One region of the Oryzomonas rubra genome, then DNA from elsewhere that is predicted to be linked to it. Evidence: riboswitches for the same ligand, from Rfam matches in the RefSeq annotation. Region 1 holds a riboswitch; the other holds the start of a gene.

Region 1 (7,582 bases):
GCTCCGCAATTATTCTGATACGCTGAATGTCAAGCGTATGTATTAAGACAGCGCCAGCGCCCCTTGCAGGTTCAAACACTCTTCTGCCCTTCAACCAACCCTTTGACAGGTCAATTGCCCACCAAAGATGTGAATCGGCTTGGTGATTTGCCCCATGGTTATCAGCATTATAGGCGCCCAGATTGACCCACCTGGTATTTATAACTTAATGATTTAACTTGCGGAGGCAATAAGGGGATAGGCTGCTTATTGAACCCACTGCTACTAATTTGTTGCCTGGCCCCCCCTTTATTGGCTCTGCTTGCCGGTGTGAACCTCCATAGCTATTTTCGAAAGACGGATCAATTCTTCGTCTTCAAAGTTATCAATAAAATATTTCAGTCTGCTGACAGCATCTTCTTTCTCCTGCCCCAGCAGATAAAGCACAGAGAGTACTCGCGCAACTTCACGTGCAAACTCAATCGGTTCGGCCTTGAAATCCCGCGAAAGAAGATAGCGAATTCTCCACCTCAACATCCCCGGCCTACGATGCAGTAACCTGGATATTGCAGTGATTGCACGGATGCGGTGTTTCGGATTATCTGAATCCAGCAGAACATCGTAAACTCTTTCAAACAGCTTTTCGTTGGCTCCAATAAAATCGACCAATTCATCAATCCCGGTAAGCCCTTCCCCCTCTGTGACTTTATTACGAAAGAACTCAGGATACCTTCGGTCTAACGCCCGCCTTGCTTCACCACAGCTCCAGTACCACTTCGGATCATCTCTGGACCATGTTCGGTTACCCAGTTCCTTTCCGAACCATCCGTACAGTCCATACGCCATAGCCGCCGCCATACCGCCGCCGGACCTGTCCCAGGTTCCTATTTCCCTGATCCGGAAAGCTATTTTATGGTTAATGCTCTCACTGGTGCCGTCCAGGTACTCCAGCACTTGATGAGCACGCCCGCCGGCAGCCCAGCCCATGAATCTAAATACTTCATGAAGATATGAGCCTCGATGGGTGCAATTGATTGAATACGGATACCACTCCTGCAGGACCCGACAGAGTTCACTTCCGACAGGCAGGCGTTCACATGTCATCATTTTTTTGAGATGTTCCGGCAGGTCATGCAGACTTCTCAACTCACAAACATCACGGGAAGTCATAGTCATACCCCACTCCCTACCCCCATCCCTCGGCAAAAAGACAATCGGAATGCCGTGATCGTCGAAATAGTGCTGCACAAGCGATACTGCCAACAATCCCGGAAAAGTAATTGCCCTGACAAGGAGCCCGTCAAGATCTTTGAAACCTTCTTCTAGCGCACACACAACGTTGTTATCTGACCAGATGGATAGAGATGGCAGGTTGTTATTCAGAATCTTCTTTGCCTCCAGACAGGAAGACAATACTTCCTTTTTGTTCTCATAGTAGTCCGAGTAGAATCTTACTGGGGATTTGGAAACGTAATATTTTTCATCACTTGAATCAGATAAAACAACTGCAACACCAATATACAACCGAGTGTCTCCAGGCCGAGGCAACCTGACGCAAGGAATCTCATACTCTTGAAAATAGTTTTTCAACCTTGAATAATCTTCTTTACTTATCGAGAATATTTTTTCCATGGATATCCCCCTCGTATGCTGAATTAACCTCCGTGTCTGTTTTCAAACGGTAAAAGGAAAGCCGGGAGAAGATACAGTTCAGCATCTGCTGACGCCTATAAGGGTCCGGTTGTCATGAAAACAGTTTGTCTGGTTGTGTTAAAGGGTAAAGTGCATATGAGCCCCCTAGACTGAAAAACCCCTTCCGGATTGTCGGAAGGGGTCATAGTCCAAGAGGAGTTTGACGTGGCTTCCTTATCTTCCGGATTTCTCCGCTGGATTTAGCACCTGCCTGTAAGGGTGGTTGCTGCAACTTCAAAGGGCCAGTCCCTCAGTTGCTCGTGATAAGAAGGGGTGTTTCGATATGTTAAATAAAACATACTAAACTTTACAAATTCTGTCAAGGTGCCGAACGCGCTTGGCGTTGACCCGGGACGCAATAAGGAGACAGGCAACAAATACGTCACCGATGGGCCAATAAGTAGCCTGTCCCCTTATTGGCTCTCGCCTGCGGTGGTTCAAAATCCAATGCCGATTGACATCGGCGTATTCTGAGATAATCATTAATCAACTATTTTTCCACACCATGCCGCTTCTGTAGCACTTTTTATTGCTCTCGTACATGCAGATGAAGGGAGACGTCTTATGCCTGAAGGCCCAGAGATCGAAACTGAAAATTTGCACGAAGCAATTAAAGAAGAACTGGAACGGGAGGGGGGAACATTTCTCAGGCTCATTTCAATTACCACTGCAATTCTGGCAGTTCTCGCCGCTATTGCATCGCTTCAGGCCGGAGCTACTGTCAACATGGCCCTGGTACTGAAGACGGAAGCGACGCGACTACAATCCGAGGCATCGGACCAGTGGGCCTATTACCAAGCCAAAGGCATTAAGGCAGCGGTCCAGGAAGCGTCACGCACGGCCTGGTTGGCCATTGGCAAAGAACCTCCCGCCGCTTATGAAGAAAAAATGCACCGCTACATCGAAGAGCAGAAAGAGATCCAGGGCAAGGCACTGGAGAAGGAACGAGAACGGGACGAGCGGCTAAAGGAATCCGATCACCTTCTCCATAAACACCATGGCTTTGCAAGTGCGGTCGCCCTTTTTCAGGTCTCTATTGCCTTGGGCGCCGTGGCGGCACTTACGCGCTACAGATTGGTCTGGTTTGCTTCGCTGCTCGCCGGTGGAGTAGGCATAATACTCTTTGTCTGGCCAATGTTTCAATAAAGAGGTAAACGGCCCGGCCAATAAGGGGACAGGCAACAAATACGTCACCGAGGGGACAATAAGTAGCTGTCCCCTTATTGGCTCTGCGAAGATACCAATCCGCGCCAGGTATCGCAAGAGAGGGATGGCCGTTATGACAACGTTTAACCGCCTGATTCGTCTGACTATCCTAGCGCTCGTTCTCACGTCATGCAGCCAATTAAGGATCGATGTTCAACAGAACAGCGATCCGGCCGCCAAGGCACCGCATTCCGACTGCCTGTATTGCCACACTGTTGCCAAACCGGAAGGGGAAACGGCGCTTTTTCCTTCCTACGTCGACCCCTCACATTTTTGTCCCGACTGTCATAACTACACGACAAACCACCACCCGGTAAATTTTATCCCAACCATGCAAATCAAGCCGCAGTTTCCACTCTATCTCGGCAAAATCGAGTGCCTCACGTGCCATGAAATGCATGGCGGCCCGCAACACAAGGGGACACCGATGTTCTTACGGGGAGGCCCGTACACTGATGTGAGAACGATGTGCTTCAATTGCCACACTGCCGAACAATACGCCACGATAGATCCTCATGTCATGAGGCAGGATGATGGAAGTCAAACCGTCGTCAATGGCAAGGTGGTATGTTTATACTGCCATGAATTGGAGCCGGACCCTTCGCAGGACCGGGCGAATATGGTGTTATTCAAAGCAGATGTGTCATTTCTCTGCATGAGGTGCCACACTCTGATGCATACAGGTTATTTTGAAAAACACTTCCTGCTAACGCCACCGGGCGAAATCAAGAAAAACATCGCCAGACCGGAAATCCAGGAAAGGTTTTCGCTGCCGCTGGTCCCCCGAGGGCGCATTACGTGCACAACGTGCCATAACCCCCATCAGGAAGGTATCATTTCCTATGGGCCTTCAGCCGCGGGAGCGGATTCGGTCCACAGGCTCAGGGACGAGAACGTTTGCATAGGGTGCCATTAGTTTGCGGCGCCCCGGCCCTCCCGGGGGATCGGCATCCGGGCGGTAATTATTTCAACATTTTCTGGATCGTGGCGACATTTCTAACATATTGAAACTGCATTTGAATTCAGTACTTATATGGGGTAAAATTAATAACCATGAATTTGATGGGGCGGCAGGGGGTGATGGGGGGCAGCTCAAAAATGGTCCGTCATCGGCGGCTATCCCGATAGAAGTACTTATGGAGTAAGCGAACCCTTAGCAGGCAAAAAGTTTGCAAGTCGTGTGGGAGGGGAAAATGGCTCGATGGTACCTGACATCAAACGAGAATTCGCACCAACAAGCCGAAAACGCATGCAGGAGAGCGGGACTGAACTCCTCAGGGCATCGTTCCACCCATAATTGCCATGTTCAGGCATACCTAAAGCGTGCCGTTGGCACCAACAACCTTGTTACATGTGGAGAAGACGATTGGATCTGCTCAGCCGGCACGATCATTTACCGGTCCAGGCTTGGCCCTTCGGCGCTTCGGGACTTCTATTCCGATTTCGTCAACAGTGGCATTGAAGCTGTACGCTCAAGGGCAATCGGCCACTACGCCGTCGCGATCAGGCATAACAATAAAATAACCGTCTTCACCGATCCTCAGGGTGCGATTTCTCTGTATTACTCAAACATGGATTCGTGCTGGAATATTTCGAATTCGCTTGATATCTGTGCGCAGATGTTGCCAGAGCGGAGAATAAATCCAATAAAACTGGTCATGACCGCATTTGAGAGCTGCACCCTGGGAGAAGAGACTTTTTACAGGGGAGTGAGGCGGCTTTTCGGCACCCAGGCGATAACTGTCGACCTCAACGATGGAGTATTCAAAGTAAATAACCTGCCTGATACCCATACTGCCAGGCAAAAATATTCATCGATTTCCGATGCGGTTGACGGTTATAAATCTGAGGTTCAGGCGGTGTTCCGCGAGATAACGGCGGTCGGATCTGTTGGGCTTTTCGGAACGGGTGGACGTGATTCAAGAACCATCCTGGCGGCATTATTGGATCAGGGGGCGGCTCCTAAAATCATGTATGGAGTCGGAAACAGCGACCTGACTGACGACCGCCCAATTGATCTTGAGATTGCAACAAAAATCGCCGAAACATTCAACCTGCCTTTCCAGCTACTGGACTGGTCCGGGGAACAGCCATACAATCAAAACATTTTACAAGAGTTATTCCAGACTTACGGCTTCCAGTATGAGGTTTATGGCGCTTCCCGGTCGTTGTTAGAGGAATTAAGCGGCGGCATTTCACCTTATCCCGATCTCCTGCTCGGTGGGCGTGGCGTTATTACGGCATGTAGGAGACCATGGGCGCAAGAGCATAGAAACTATACGATCAACGACCTCATTGAATTCAATATGTCTTCCGAAGGCAAGAGCCCAGATCTTCCTTGCCGGGAGCTATATAGATCCGAATTCATCCAGGATCTGAGAGAGGGGTTGCGCCATGGCGGGATAGAATTTCCTGATGATGAAGCACCATTAGAAACGTTCGTAAAAGCCGCCCTTTTCCTTTACATCCGTACCGATGCAAGGTTTCTTAACTTTGCCAATGAGTTTTGCCACTATATTGACCCACTAGCGTTGAAGTGTCTGCACGATTCACTGTTAGAGATGCCATTCGAGTATCGATCGAACGATGCATTCCAGATACGGCTCATTCATACCCTGATGCCAGAGCTCTTAGAGCTGCCCGTATGCACTACGCATAGGCCGGCAAAAATTAATCTCAAGACTTTCGAGTTGGAATTCCTGGATGTTTATAAGCAAGCGTTTCTGTCTCGCCTTGCACATGCGGTTTTACCTTCCGCCTGTATTGAACCGGCAAAAAAGTTGTACCACTTTGCAAAAGGTGGCAAAAAACGCGAGAGTGCGATATTGCCAGATGACAGGAAGCTCAAGAGCAATCAGATTATGGAGACGTATGGTAGACAGGTGCTGAGCGACCCGTTGTCCACGCATTATTTGACGACCACAACTTTCCTGAAAATAAAAGCAGCTGAGAGATTTGCGCACTATCTGGCCGGGGTGAATGCTCTGGGGTATCTGGAATAGCCTTTCAGGTTTGTCCCGTTACGCCCGCGGATACACGGCATATTCAACGCCGTTTTTCCCGGCATGCTTCACGTCATACATGAGCTTGTCCGCTGTCGATATGAGGTCATCGAGTTCGCATGCCCCGTCCGAACAGGTTACGACCCCCATGCTGATGGTGGTGGGCCACTTGTTGAGTTTCGCCAGCCGGTCCAGTGCCTTCACCAGATCCAGCGTTACCGTCTTCACCGCCTCATGGTCCGTCGAGGGGAAAAAGATGGTGAATTCGTCCCCGCCCAGCCTGGCGATAATATCCGTCCTCCGTATCTTTTCCCGCAGGCAGCTTACCACCGACTTGAGCAGTTCATCACCCTTGCGGTGCCCGTACCTGTCATTCACCTTTTTAAAGTTGTCGATATCGAAATAGGCAATGGAAAAAGGCCTATAGTCGCGCCGCAAGCGCAATATTTCATACTCCACAAGCTCGGTGAAGGCTCGAAGGTTCATTGCCCCGGTCAGCGCATCGGTGCGGGACAAAATCCGTTCGTTGTCCAGAAGCTGGTGGATTTTACCTACCATGACGGCGACGACGCAGAAGATGCCGAGCGTCGACAGGTTGTTCCATACGGCGGCGAGCATGTTCGCCTGAAAGCTGTACCGCGCCAGAATGGCGGTGCACGTTATGGAAGCCAGCAGACCCGCGCGTTTGCCGGCAAACCAGGTGGTAAAGGAGATGGGAAAGAGATAGAGAAAGGAAAACATGTATTCCGGCGGCGTCAGAACGTCCAAAGCCCCGAGGAGCACGCAGCATAGCAGCCCGATGGCGGCATTGACGGTGCTCCCCAGCCGGTAGAGGTAGTCGAAATAGCGGGACGAGACGGTTTCCTGTTTATGCACCATGTTCACCCGGAGAGGTTATTTGGATAGATCATGCCATGTTTTCACCCTATTTCAATACCTTAGTCCTATTTTTTACGGGATGATCGAAAATATTTATGGCGCCTCCGCAAATCTTGCCGCTCTTCCCCTTGCTCCCCTATCCGCCCCCCCAAGAAAGGAAAAAACAGACAGCATGGCCCCTATTCCGGTTTCGCCGGGTTGACCCGGACGTTGTCGAAACAGGTGACGGAATCCGCCTTGGTCCATAATCCTACCTTCCCGGCCTTGAAGGTATCATCGATCGCCTCCACGACCTGTTTGTTGTTCAGGAAACCACGAATGCGGTTTCCCTGTACCTCCACCCGCAACTCCTGCCATGTGCCGGAGGGCACCTTGGCCGAACCTTCACGGATGGATCTGCGCCTGCCACCCGCATACGTGTAGATGTTGATGTTGTCTTCCAGGGCGTTGGCCCTCAGAATGTAGTAGTTATCCTTATCCCTGATACGAAAAATAATTCCTGCGGCCCGGTCGCTGCTGCCCGAGATCGCCTTGAACTGCGTTGCGATCGTCACGTCGCCATAGACCTTGTCCCCCAGGGAGAGCGCGGGATAGTCGGAGTAGCCGGTCTGGCAGAGGGCATTCGGCGCACTCGGCGCGCCGGGCACCCCTTGAACGGCCCATTTCCCGGCAAAGACCGTCGCCCCGGCCGGAAGCTTCCCCGCCTGCTCCTTGTCAAAGGTCCATTGGCTTGCCTTGGTGGCCTCCGCGGCCCAACACGTGCTACCGCCCGCCGTCAGCGCAACCATTATGCAGATGCTCCCACAGACTGCTCTCCTTCTCAT
Region 2 (7,582 bases), on a different contig from region 1:
AACTCGGGCTCTGGAAGTCCAACAACAAACTCTCCACGACCAACTCCTTTGCCCCCTACGCCTACACGGTCGGCACTTCCGAATTCAAGCTCGAACAGCCCCAAGACGCACTGGAGGCCAACGCCGTCCTTGCTAACCGCTTCTTCGTCGCCGCCGGGGTGGTGAACCGCAAGTATCAAAACACCAAGGAAGGTTATGGCCACATCTCCTACAAGTTCGGCGGGGCGGATTACCTGGCAAACGAACCGGAGGTGGATCTGGCCAAGGAGGAGAGCATCTTCGACTTCCTGACGGTCACCGTTGGGGCCTACGGCTACTATGGCAAGAATGGTACCCCAAACACCACGGAAGGCGGCCTCATCCAGAACAGCTACTATCGCAGCGGCCTGGACCTGGACATCCTCTACAAGCTCTTCAGGCTCAGGGTGGCCGGGGTGCTGGGCAAGGACGACAACCCCTACCTGACCACGACCCCGACCGAGGTAAAGTCCTATGTTGCCGCCGTTGAAGGCGAGTATACCTTTCTCCAGAACCTCATCGGTGCCATGCGGTTCGAATATCAGGATGACGGACGCGGCCTGGTGCGTCGTTTTATCCCGACCCTCGCCTACGCACCCCTTCAAAACGTAAAGGTGGCCCTGGAGTACAAACATGAGATCGCCTCTGCGTACAAATCGACCGTGAGCTCGAGCGCCCAGGATTTCACCAACAAGATCGGGACCCTCGGGGTGACGTTCAGCTTCTGATGTTTACGTCATGACCACCCCCAGGGTTCTTTGCTATACTAGCCGCCATAATCTCGTCTGAAGGAGTCTCACATGCGGAAGCTCATCATACTGGTCACGCTCTTCACGCTTGTTATTGCCTCGGTTGCCGATGCACGCATCAGGGTAAAGGGACGCGGGGACAGAATGAATTTCGATCCCGACAGCATCCCGGCCAACTACAGGGCATCGTTCGATCTCATGTCGCGGAAATGCGTCAAGTGCCACACCATGGAACGGACCGTCATTGCCGTGCAGACCGGGAGGGCTCCCATCACCGGCCAGCCCTTTGACCGGCAGGCGGTAAAGGCCTATGGCATCAAAATGCTGCGGAAACCCAATTCCAATATGAACAAACAAGAGATCAGGGAAGTTGTCATACTGTTGAATTACCTGCTTGACGAGAACGCACGGTAGGGGCATCGGCAACACTGGCGTTTGGCCCCCTGTTATCTGCCTGTTCCACACAGCCTCGCCCCTCCCGGTGCGAGGCTGTTTTTATATTATAATCGTCTTATTTTATCTTGAAATTTCCATCCCAATTATGCAGAGTAGGGCTTTATACCGATAGCATCGGAACCAATCGCACGTGTGGGCATATTGGTCGTTTGACGGAAGGGGGGAAGCGGTGCGCCTTTCGTCATGCGTGATCGGCCCCGCGGACAAAGGGGCGTGCCATGCCGCTGAAAAATGACCTCCTGGACGCTCTTCACACGAGCGAAGACGAACTGCTCAAACACCTTATCCGTGATGTGGAAGAGGTGTTCTGCACCATGGTAGGCATGGAAAACCTGCTGCACCTCCCGCTCCAGGTGGCACCGGAGACACATTTCAAGGACTGCATTACGGCAATGGTCGGGTTTGCCGGTGTGTATAACGGCCTGGTGAGCCTGCATGCCCCCCAGAAGCTGGCGCTCGCCTTTACATCAAGCATGCTCGGCATGGAAGTCACCGAGTTGAACGACGATGTTCGCGATGCCCTGGGCGAGATCTCCAACATGATTGCCGGTTCCTTCAAGCAGCATATCTCACCGGGCGGCGCCGATATCAAGCTGTCAACTCCTTCGCTGGTCAGTGGCGACGATTACTATGTCAATGCCGGCAACAATCTCGACACGCTCACCCTCCGGTTCGCAACCGATGAGGATTGGTTCATGGTGGCGATAGTGCTCGAAAAAGAATGAGCAAGGGAGGGCCGCCGGACCGGCAATGATAACCACCCGTCCCACTGCGTTCCGAGCCTCTCCCGCTAAAATATTATTGACAAGATTGGTGGCATATCGTAGGCTCAACCCACAATAATTCACACAAAAAATACATAAAATTTCTTATCGAGAGCGACCGAGGGACTGGCCCAACGACGTCGCGGCAACCAACCTGCAAGGGTAAGGTGCCAATTCCAGCGAAACCGCACGGTTTCGGGAGATAAGGAAGAGATGCCCTAGAGGAATCCTCTTCCACACCCCGGAAGGGGATTTTTATTTTGGGAGGTAGAAGATGAATATCAGTACGCAGGCGGTTCAGATCGGTCTGGAATGGGATACCCGGACCGGCGCGGTTTCGGTGCCCATTTATCAGACCGCCACGTTCAGGCATCCGGGGCTCGGCCAGAGCACCGGCTATGATTACAGCCGCTCGGGCAACCCAACCCGTCAGTCCCTGGAAGACGGCATGGCCCGCCTTGATAACGGGGCACGCGCCTTTGCCTATTCCTCCGGCATGGCCGCCATCGCCAACCTGCTGTTGCTGTTTCGTTCGGGGGACCACCTGGTCGTTACCGAGGACCTGTACGGCGGTACCTGCCGCCTGTTCGACAAGGTGTTCAACCAGTTCGGGCTGACCTTCAGCTATGTCGACACGAGCGACGTGGAGGCGGTGCGGGCAGCGCTCACGCCCCGGACCAGGGCGGTATTCGCCGAATCGCTCACCAACCCCCTGCTGAAGTTCGCCGACATCCCTGCCCTGTCCACCCTCTGCCGTGACCGCGACCTGCTCCTCATCGTGGACAACACCTTTCTCACCCCGTACCTCCTGCGCCCCCTGGACCTGGGAGCCGACATCGCCGTCTACAGCGCGTCCAAATACCTGGCCGGCCACAACGACACCATCGCGGGGCTGGTGGTGGTCAAGGACGCCGAACTGGCCGAGCGGGTCTACTACCACCAGAACGCCGCCGGTACGGTGCTGGGGCCCCAGGACTCCTGGCTGGTGATGCGCGGCATAAAGACCCTGGGGGTTCGCCTGGACCGGCAACAGGAAAATGCCGCAAAAATCGCCGGCTGGCTGAAAAACCACCCGGCCATCGCCAAGGTCTATTACCCGGGTCTCGAAGACCACCCCGGTCATGCCCTGGTAAAGCGCGATTCCCGCGGCTTCGGCGCCATGATCGCCTTTGAGGTCGCGACCCACGCCCTGGTGGAACAGGTGCTCCTGAAAACGCGCCTGATCTCCTTTGCGGAGAGCCTGGGCGGGGTGGAAAGCCTGATCACCTTTCCCGAGGTACAGACCCACGCCGATATACCGCTTGAACTCCGGGCGCGACTCGGCATCAACAACACCCTGCTGCGCCTGTCGGTCGGCATCGAGGACGGCAGCGACCTGATCGAAGATTTGAACCAAGCCCTGGAAGCGTAAGGAGACGACCATGAAATTTGCAACCCAACTCATTCACGGCGGCCAGACCGCCGATCCCTTGACCGGCGCGCTGGGCGTGCCCATCTACCAGACCTCCACCTATCGTCAACAATCGGTGGACCACTTCGGGAAATACGACTACGCCCGTTCCGACAACCCCACCCGCGAGGCGTTGGAGGTGGCCATCGCCGGGCTGGAAAAGGGGAGCCGGGCCTTTGCCTTTGCCTCCGGCATGGCGGCCATTTCCTCCACCCTGTTGATCTTCTCTCCCGGCGATCATCTGGTGGTGTGCGAAGATGTCTACGGCGGCGCCTACCGGGTGCTGACCAGTATCTTCCAGCGCCTCGGCATCAGTTCCACCTTCGTTGACGCCACCAGCCTTGATGCCATCGAGGCCGCCATCAGGCCGGAAACCAAGGGCATCTACCTGGAAAGCCCCTCCAACCCGCTGCTCAAGGTCACCGACCTGCGCGGGGTCGTGGCCTTGGCCCGGCCACGGGGTATCATCACCCTGGTTGACAATACCTTCATGACCCCTTACCTGCAACGCCCCCTGGAACTCGGTTGCGATATCGTTCTGCACAGCGGCACCAAGTTCCTGAACGGCCACAGCGACGTCATCTGCGGTTTCGCCGTTGTCAGCGACCCGGAACTGGGCAATCGTATCCGCTTCATCCAGAATGCCTTCGGCGCCATCCTGGGCCCCCAGGATTCTTTTTTGACCCTGCGGGGGCTCAAGACGCTCAAAGTCAGGATGGACCAGAGCCAACGGAGCGCGGAAAAGATCGCGGCCTGGCTCCAAACCAAAAAGTCAGTCCTCAAGGTGCATTACCCCGGACTCGCCGACCATCCCGGCCATGCCGTCAATGCCGCCCAGGCCGACGGCCCCGGCGCCGTTCTCTCCTTCGAGCTCGAATCCTACGCGTTAACCAAGGAACTATTGGAGAAAGCGCAGCTTTCCGCCTTTGCCGTCAGCCTGGGGGGGGTGGAAAGCATCATCTCCTACCCGGCAAAGATGTCCCACGCGGCAGTTCCCAAAGCAGAACGGGAAAAGAAGGGGATCAAGGACACCCTGGTGCGTTTCTCGGTCGGGCTGGAGGATGTTGACGACCTGATTGCCGACCTCCAGCAGGTCATTGGCCGTTAGATAATAGTCTTGTCTTTCCGAAAGTTTGAGATTAAACATCCGACAGTGCCGGAATGCCCCGGCGATACTTTACAGACGAAAAGCAGTTTGCCCATGCGCATACGGATAAACGAGATAGCAACGGAAATCGACCCGGGGGCAACCCTGGCGTCACTGGCTGCGCAATGGAAACCGGGCGCAGACGTGCTGATCCACAACGGGTTTCCGGCTCCGGCCGAAACTGCGCTCCGGGATGGCGACGAGGTCTACCTTATCAAACGAGGGGAGCGGCCGTCGGAAGATGAGTTGCAACGGCTGATGGCTGCCCGCCACACCCCGGGCGTGCATGCCCGATTGCAGGCGGCCACGGTCGGCATCGCCGGTGTCGGCGGGCTCGGTTCGGCGGTAGCCGTGGCCCTGGCACGGACAGGCGTCGGCAGGATCGTGATCGCGGATTTCGACGTGGTGGAACCGTCCAACCTCAACCGGCAGCAGTATTTCGTCGACCAACTGGGCCACCCCAAGGTGGCTGCCCTGGCCGACAACCTGGCCCGCATCAACCCCTATATCACGGTGGAACCGCACCACGTCATGCTGAGCCCCGCAAACATCCCTACGGTCTTCGCCTTATGCACCGTTGTGGTCGAGGCCTTTGACCGGGCCGATATGAAGGCCATGCTGGTGGAGACGCTCCTCGCCCTGATGCCGGAGGTCGTGGTCGTGGCCGCATCGGGGCTGGCGGGGTATGGCCCCAACAACGCCATTGTCACCCAGCGGGCAGCCTCCCGCCTGTACCTCGTGGGGGACGGCGAATCGGAGGCCCGGACCGGATGCGGCCTGATGGCCCCGCGGGTCGGTATCGCAGCCGGCCACCAAGCCAATCAGGTGGTGCGAATTATTCTCGGAGAGGAGGGTACCTGATGGACTCCGAAAAAAAACCGGTTGTCGCCGTCGCCATGAGCGGAGGGGTGGACTCATCGGTCACCGCCGCCCTGCTGAAACGTCAGGGGTACGAGGTGATCGGCATTACCATGCAGCTCTTCGCACCGCGCAGCACGGGCAGCGGCTCGGCCGCCCACGATGCCGCAGCCGTGGCCCGGCACCTGGGAATCCCCCACCATGTGATCGGCCTTGAAACGGATTTCCGCCACCTGATCATCCAGGACTTCATCGACGAGTACCGTTGCGGCCGTACCCCCAATCCCTGCGTGCGCTGCAACCGCTACGTCAAGTTCGGCCTGCTGCTGGAACAGGCGCGCGCCGTGGGGGCGGACCTTCTGGCCACCGGCCACTACGTCAGGAACACCGTCGATAGCGCGGGCCTCTGCCATCTGCGGCAAGCACGCTGCATCGGCAAGGATCAGTCCTATTTCCTCTACACACTCTCCCAGGAGCAGCTATCTCAGGTGCTCTTCCCGCTGGGAGAGATGGCGAGCAAGGATGAGGTGCGCCGCCTGGCCCACGAGTTTGCCCTGCCGGTGGCCGACAAGGGTGACAGCCAGGAGGTCTGTTTCATCCCCGACGATGATTACGTGGCGTTCCTGGAAGAAAGCGGCGGCCTGGCGGGAACGCCGGGGAACATCGTGCATGTGGGAGGGCAGGTTGTCGGCCGCCACCGCGGGACGCACCGGTATACCATTGGCCAGCGCAGGGGACTGGGGGTCGCCTGGAACAGGCCTCTGTACGTAACAGCCATCGATACCGACCGCAATGTCGTGGTGGTGGGGGAGGAAGAGTATTTGGCAGCTGCCGGCCTGCTTGCCGCAGAGGTGGGCTGGATCGTCCCCCCGGATGGGAAGGAGTTCCAGACGGCCTGCAAAATCCGCTATCGCCATCACCCGGTTGCGTGCCGGGTCAGGCTGCTGCCGAAAGGCAGATGCGAGGTACGCTTCGATGAACCGCAGCGGGCTGTTACGCCGGGCCAGTCGGTGGTTTTTTACCGGGGTGATGAGGTGCTGGGAGGCGGGAAAATCGCAGGGGCGATAGGACCGTCTGCCCCTTGTGCAGAAGAAACGGTTTGACAGCCGGGCAGGGAAGGCATCCCTCGGGCGGGTGATCACGGTTCGGCATCACCCCTGCGGCGACGCGCCGATCTTATCCCAGGTGGGATTTTCATCGGGCTTGCGGATTTTGAACTCCAGGTAGTGCGCAGCCATCTTGAGTTTTTCCGTTGCCGTCTCCGATTTCGAGAAAACCTCCAGCGATTCCAGGACCCGCTGTACGGCGAGCTGACTGGAAAACCCCTCCCCCTCGGCCAAACTTCGAATGTGGCCGAGAACGGCCTTTTGCTCCTCCGCGGTATCGAACCTCTCGGGACCGGTAAGAAAAAGGATATACCGAGCCATGTTCCGAAGGTCCTCCACCAGCCGTTTCTCGTTGAGCAGCGACTCCATCACCGTCGCGATGCTCCCCTTTTCGGCGTAGTTGAGATTCTTGTTTTCGGCGTAAGAGGTGAGATAATCGAGGGCTGCGGTTCGATTCCGGGTGTCCTGCAGCTTGAAGATCAGTATATTGGCGGCCAGTAGTTTGAGCGCGTCGTTCTCTCCCGGGAGCAAAAAACAGTGGAGCATAAGGGCAATCTTCTCCCGGGCGGCCTCGCTGAGCGTTTCCGTATCCAGCTTCGCCCTGATCTGTTCCAACAGGTCATGTTTGTCGGCATATTCGCCATAGATGATCTTGATGATGAGCCCGCGAACCTCGGTCTCATCGCTCACATCCCATAACTCTTCAACTGCTGCGATGATGCGGCGGCAAATCCCCTTGAGTTTTTCTTCCTTGGGCACTTCATCGTTGTTCCAGTAGTCCGGATAGATATCCATGACCGTGTCGGCTTCTTCAGGGTTCCGCGCCTTTTCCAATACAAATTTGAAATAGTTGAGCATCTTGAGTTGGAACGTTTTGCCGCCATCGTTCAAGGGGCGCAGCAGGTCCTCGAGAAAGGTGATATTCAGACCCGAAGCGCCACTGCACAGGTAGCGATACACCCCTTCCGCCTTTTCGATCTGCTTTTCGATATACTTCTGCCGCAGGGTCGCACCGAGGTTGGTGGACTGCACCT

What was found. Region 1 has a riboswitch for S-adenosylmethionine ahead of ET418_RS03695 (hypothetical protein). Riboswitches for the same ligand answer to the same signal wherever they lie in the genome.
Region 2: linked by a shared signal. The riboswitch ahead of ET418_RS05680 (trans-sulfuration enzyme family protein) and the one ahead of ET418_RS03695 (hypothetical protein) in region 1 are both predicted to bind S-adenosylmethionine.

Annotation. Positions count from the first base shown of each region.
Region 1 covers NZ_SRSD01000002.1:170,593-178,174, forward strand. The annotation lists gene ET418_RS03695 (hypothetical protein) at 289-1,611, opposite strand; SAM riboswitch class I at 1,843-1,941, opposite strand; gene ET418_RS03700 (DUF4337 domain-containing protein) at 2,236-2,817, shown strand; gene ET418_RS03705 (cytochrome c3 family protein) at 2,951-3,793, shown strand; gene ET418_RS03710 (asparagine synthetase B family protein) at 4,071-5,879, shown strand; gene ET418_RS03715 (diguanylate cyclase) at 5,898-6,758, opposite strand; gene ET418_RS03720 (3-keto-alpha-glucoside-1,2-lyase-like domain-containing protein) at 6,938-7,582, opposite strand.
Region 2 covers NZ_SRSD01000003.1:130,888-138,469, forward strand. The annotation lists gene ET418_RS05665 (hypothetical protein) at 1-746, shown strand, start outside; gene ET418_RS05670 (cytochrome C) at 819-1,181, shown strand; gene ET418_RS05675 (chemotaxis protein CheX) at 1,442-1,948, shown strand; SAM riboswitch class I at 2,090-2,196, shown strand; gene ET418_RS05680 (trans-sulfuration enzyme family protein) at 2,262-3,398, shown strand; gene ET418_RS05685 (trans-sulfuration enzyme family protein) at 3,409-4,545, shown strand; gene thiF (sulfur carrier protein ThiS adenylyltransferase ThiF) at 4,639-5,445, shown strand; gene mnmA (tRNA 2-thiouridine(34) synthase MnmA) at 5,445-6,545, shown strand; gene ET418_RS05700 (hypothetical protein) at 6,594-7,582, opposite strand, start outside.